2 regions of the Streptomyces lasalocidi genome follow, and region 2 is predicted to be linked to the other one. Evidence: riboswitches for the same ligand, from Rfam matches in the RefSeq annotation. Region 2 holds a riboswitch; the other holds the start of a gene.

Region 1 (2,449 bases), 2.5 Mb from region 2:
CGGCGGACGGGGTTGTCGCCGGGCCGCGTCGGCCACGACCCACCGGCGGTGCAGCTCGGTGCGTTCCTCGACCGACGCACCGCACAGCACGGCGAACCGCTCGACACCGGCGAAGTCCTGCGGGACCGCTTCTCCGGTGCAGTAGCGGTGCAGGGTGGAAGCGTGCATGTCGAGCCGCCGCGCCAGCGCCGCGTAGCTGCGGTCGGTGCGCTCCTTGAGCCGTCTGAGCAGCAACGCGAACTCCGCCACCCCATCGTGAACTGCAGCCATGTGCTCCGTACTCGTATCCGTCCATCGGCCCGCGGGCCCGTCCCGAGGGAGCGCAGCGGTCCGGCGCCCCCTCATGTGCACGTCCGCGGGCCGGGGACGGTTCCACGGCCCAGGCCGCCGCCGGCGGAGCGTTCCGGACGGCGACCACGACCAAGGGCCCTTGCCGGGGGCGTTGACTTCGCCCCCGGGCGGTTCTACGGTCGGCGCGCGCCGAGGTTCGGTGACTCGTGCCGTGTTCGACATGAGGAACAACCGGCCGCCGACCCCTGCGTCGACGTCCCGGCTCCCGAACGGCCCGTCCCGTCGGCTCCGGTGCGCCGGCGGGACGGGCTCCGCTCAGACGCCGAGCTGCCGGGCCGCCGCGGTCACCGTCTGCTCCAGCAGCGTGGCGATGGTCATCGGACCGACACCGCCGGGCACCGGCGTGATCAGCGAAGCGCGCTCCACGGCAGAGTCGAAGTCCACGTCGCCGACGTTGCCCGCGTTGTAGCCGGCGTCGACCACGACCGCTCCCGGCTTGAGGTCCTGCCCCCGGATCAGCCGCGGACGGCCCACGGCGGCGACCACGATGTCCGCCTCCCGCACCGCCGCCGACAGGTCCGCCGTGCGCGAGTGGCAGTACGTCACCGTGGCGTCCCGGGCGAGCAGCAGCATCCCGGCGGGCTTGCCGAGGATCGCGCTGCGGCCGACCACCACGGCCCGCTTGCCGGCCGGGTCGACGCCGTACGCGTCGAGCAGCCGCATGATCCCGCCGGGCGTGCACGAGACGAAGCCCGGCAGGCCGAAACTCATCGTGGCGAACGACGCGAAGGTCACGCCGTCGACGTCCTTCTCGGGCGCGATCGCCTCGAACGCCGCCCGCTCGTCGATGTGGTGGCCCATCGGGTGCTGGAGCAGGATGCCGTGCACGGCGGGGTCGGCGGACAGCGCGCGCAGCGTGCCGACCAGGTCCCCGGTGGTCGTGTCGGCGGGCAGCGCCACGTGCCGGGAGGCGATGCCGGCGGTGCGGCAGCGGTTCTGCTTCATCCGGACGTACGTCACGGAGGCCGGGTCCTCCCCGACCAGCACGGTCGCCAGACAGGGCGTCGTACCGGTGCGTGCGGTGAGGTCGGCGCTCCTCCGGGCGGTCTCCTCGACGATGCGCCGGGCGAGCGCGGTGCCGTCCATGAGCCGGGCCTGCGACATGGGTGTCCTCCTGGGCCGATCGGTCGGTGTCGCCCAGGCGCACGGCATGTCGGTGTGGACGGGCCGCTCCCCGGTGGTGCTCCACCTCAGCGCCAGTCACGGCCCGCCCCCAGCGTAACCGAGGGCCCCCGCCCCCCTCCGGCCGGACCGGGAGCGGTGCCCCCGCGGGAGTGCGGACCGGCCGGGCGGTGGCCCGGGACCGGCCCGCGGGTGCCGTCACTCGTCCCAGGCCTGGATCATGACCTGGTCGACGATCTTGCCGTCGCGCAGCGTGATCATCGACTCGGAGAGCACGCGGACGCCGTCCGGGTACTCACAGGACTCGCAGTAGGCGGCGTGGTCGCCCTGCACGACGCACTGGTCCAGCTTGTGCGTCATGTCCCGGCTGTAGACGTCGTCGAGCATCTCGGCGATCGCGGCCCGGCCCCGCACCACCTTGGGGTGGCTGGGCTGGGCGGTGTGGTCGACGATGCGCAGCTCGGCGTCGTCCGCGTAGAGCGAGAGAAGGGTGTTGCCGGTGTTGCCCTCCAGTCCCCGCCGCAGGGTGTCGGCGTCGAAGCCGGAGCCGGTCGCGGTGTCCATGGTGACCTCCTCGGAGGGCCGCGGACCGAGGGGATCGGGCCGTGCGGCCCTCACCTTCGAGCGTCCTCCGCCCCGCACGACCCGGCAAGCCCTCGGTCGGTCCTGCGCCTCACGGGTGAGCGGCGCCCCGTGGCCGTGTCCCCGGGGCGCCCGGGGGCGTTGCTGAGGGCATGATCTCCACTCGACGCATCGTCGCCGCCGCCTGTCTCGCCGTCGGGGTCACGGGTCTCGCCGCGCCCATGGCGAACGCGGCCGACGCCAAAGACTCGGGTCGGCTGAGCCCGCTGACCCTCCTCGACTCGCTCGCCGCGAGCGAGCTCCCCGCGGAGCAGCAGGGCGCGCTGCCCCCGGTCTCCAGCCAGGTGAACGAGCTCAACAAGGTGAAGCAGCTGCGGCGGCTGCAGGAACCGGT
Region 2 (2,449 bases):
GAGATCGGCTGGGACCCGCTGTCCGGCCGGTTCGTCGACAACCGGCTCCGCTTCATCCGCAGCTGCTTCAAGCTCTACCCCTGGGAGTGGCTGACCACCGACCGGTTCGCCGGGCACGTCCTCGACACCCTCGACAACGGCGGCGGCACCGGCTCCACCCTGTGGATCGAGCCCGCCTGGAAGATGCTGCTCAGCAACAAGGCGCTGCTCGCGGTCCTGTGGGAGCTCTACCCCGGCCACCCCAACCTGCTCCCGGCCCACCTCGACGGCCCCCGCGAGCTGGCCGACGCCGACGGCCCCGGCTGGGTCGCCAAGCCGCTCCTGGGCCGCGAGGGCGACGGCGTCACCGTCCACGAGGCGGGCAGCGCGCCCGTCCCGCGCGACGAACCCTGCTGCTACCAGCAGCTCGCCCCGCTGCCCGCCTTCGACGGCAACCACGTCGTGCTGGGCACCTGGGTCGTCGAGGGCGAGGCGGCCGGCCTCGGCATCCGCGAGTCGTCCGGCCTGGTCACGGACGGGTACGCCCGCTTCCTGCCCCACGTGATCCTCTGACCGGGTCCGCCGCCGCCCCGGCCGGCCCGGATGGTGGACGGCCCGGCGGCGTCGCCCGCCCCGCCCGGTAGGCTGGCGGTGGGCCGTGACTGGCGCGCTGGGATGGGACCGACCATCGGGGAGCGGCCCGTTCGACACAGTGCCGTGCGCCTGGGCCGTACCCGTGAACGCTGAACGCCGACGTCCGGAGGTCCCCATGCCAGCCGAGCCGCTGTCCACCGAGTCCACCGCCTTCCGTGCCGCCCTCGACGTGATCCGCGCCGTCGAGCCCCGCGTCGCCGACGCCATCGGCCAGGAGGTGCACGACCAGCGCGAGATGCTCAAGCTGATCGCCTCCGAGAACTACGCCTCCCCGGCGACGCTGCTCGCGATGGGGAACTGGTTCAGCGACAAGTACGCCGAGGGCACGATCGGCCGCCGCTTCTACGCCGGCTGCCGCAACGTCGACACCGTGGAGTCCCTGGCCGCCGAGCACGCCCGTGAGCTGTTCGGCGCCCGGCACGCCTACGTCCAGCCGCACTCCGGCATCGACGCCAACCTGGTCGCCTTCTGGGCCGTCCTCGCCGACCGCGTCGAGGTGCCCTTCCTGGAGAAGACCGGCGTCCGGCAGATCAACGACCTGACCGACGCCGACTGGGCCGAGCTGCGCCAGGCGTTCGGCAACCAGCGCATGCTGGGCATGTCCCTGGACGCCGGCGGCCACCTCACCCACGGCTTCCGCCCGAACATCTCCGGCAAGATGTTCGACCAGCGCTCCTACGGCACCGACCCGGCGACCGGCCTGATCGACTACGACGCCCTGCGCGCGCAGGCCCGCGAGTTCAAGCCGCTGATCATCGTCGCCGGCTACTCCGCCTACCCCCGGCTGGTGAACTTCCGGATCATGCGGGAGATCGCCGACGAGGTCGGCGCGACGCTGATGGTCGACATGGCCCACTTCGCCGGCCTGGTCGCGGGCAAGGTCCTCACCGGCGACTTCGACCCGGTGCCGCACGCCCAGATCGTGACGACCACCACCCACAAGTCCCTGCGCGGCCCGCGCGGCGGCATGGTGCTGTGCGACGACTCCCTCAAGGACCAGGTGGACCGCGGCTGCCCGATGGTCCTCGGCGGCCCGCTCCCGCACGTCATGGCCGCCAAGGCGGTCGCCCTGGCCGAGGCCCGCCAGCCGTCCTTCCAGGACTACGCCCGGCGGATCGTGGACAACTCCCGCGCCCTGGCCGAGGGCCTCACGCGCCGCGGCGCGACCCTGGTCACCGGCGGCACGGACAACCACCTGAACCTCATCGACGTGGCCTCCTCCTACGGCCTCACCGGCCGCCAGGCCGAGGCGGCGCTGCTGGAGTCCGGCATCGTCACCAACCGCAACGCCATCCCGGCCGACCCCAACGGCGCCTGGTACACCTCCGGCATCCGCGTCGGCACCCCCGCGCTCACCACCCGGGGCCTCGGCACGGCGGAGATGGACGAGGTGGCGGGCCTGATCGACCGCGTGCTGACCACCACCGAGGCGGGCACCACCAAGTCGGGCGCCCCGTCCAAGGCGGCGCACGTCCTGGACGCCAAGGTCGCCGACGAGATCTCCCAGCGGGCCACGGACCTGGTCGCGGGCTTCCCCCTGTACCCCGAGGTCGACCTGGGCTGAGCAGCCCGCAGGGGCGTGCGGGACGGGGTGACCGGCCGGGTCCGGTCACCCCGTCTCCCACGCACCGGACCACCCCCACCTCCCGGCCCGGCCCACCCCGGGGCTCTGCGAGAATGGGCCCCATGGCCACTGCAGATCGCCCCCGCGTGCTCTCCGGCATCCAGCCCACCGCCGGTTCGTTCCACCTCGGCAACTACCTCGGCGCCGTCCGCCAGTGGGTGGCGCTGCAGGAGAGCCACGACGCGTTCTACA

What was found. A riboswitch is a leader RNA that binds a small molecule or an ion and turns the genes downstream of it on or off. The one in region 2 is predicted to bind ZMP and ZTP.
Region 1: it holds a riboswitch for ZMP and ZTP, as region 2 does, so the genes downstream of both, E4U91_RS32705 (bifunctional 5,10-methylenetetrahydrofolate dehydrogenase/5,10-methenyltetrahydrofolate cyclohydrolase) here and E4U91_RS21285 (glycine hydroxymethyltransferase) in region 2, are expected to answer to the same signal.

Annotation. Positions count from the first base shown of each region.
Region 1 is NZ_SZNQ01000001.1:7,228,569-7,231,017, forward strand. It holds gene E4U91_RS32700 (helix-turn-helix domain-containing protein) at 1-270, opposite strand, end outside; gene E4U91_RS32705 (bifunctional 5,10-methylenetetrahydrofolate dehydrogenase/5,10-methenyltetrahydrofolate cyclohydrolase) at 607-1,455, opposite strand; ZMP/ZTP riboswitch at 1,480-1,565, opposite strand; gene E4U91_RS32710 (nuclear transport factor 2 family protein) at 1,672-2,037, opposite strand; gene E4U91_RS32715 (hypothetical protein) at 2,208-2,449, shown strand, end outside.
Region 2 is NZ_SZNQ01000001.1:4,699,645-4,702,093, forward strand. It holds gene E4U91_RS21280 (glutathionylspermidine synthase family protein) at 1-552, shown strand, start outside; ZMP/ZTP riboswitch at 628-715, shown strand; gene E4U91_RS21285 (glycine hydroxymethyltransferase) at 749-2,197, shown strand; gene trpS (tryptophan--tRNA ligase) at 2,320-2,449, shown strand, end outside.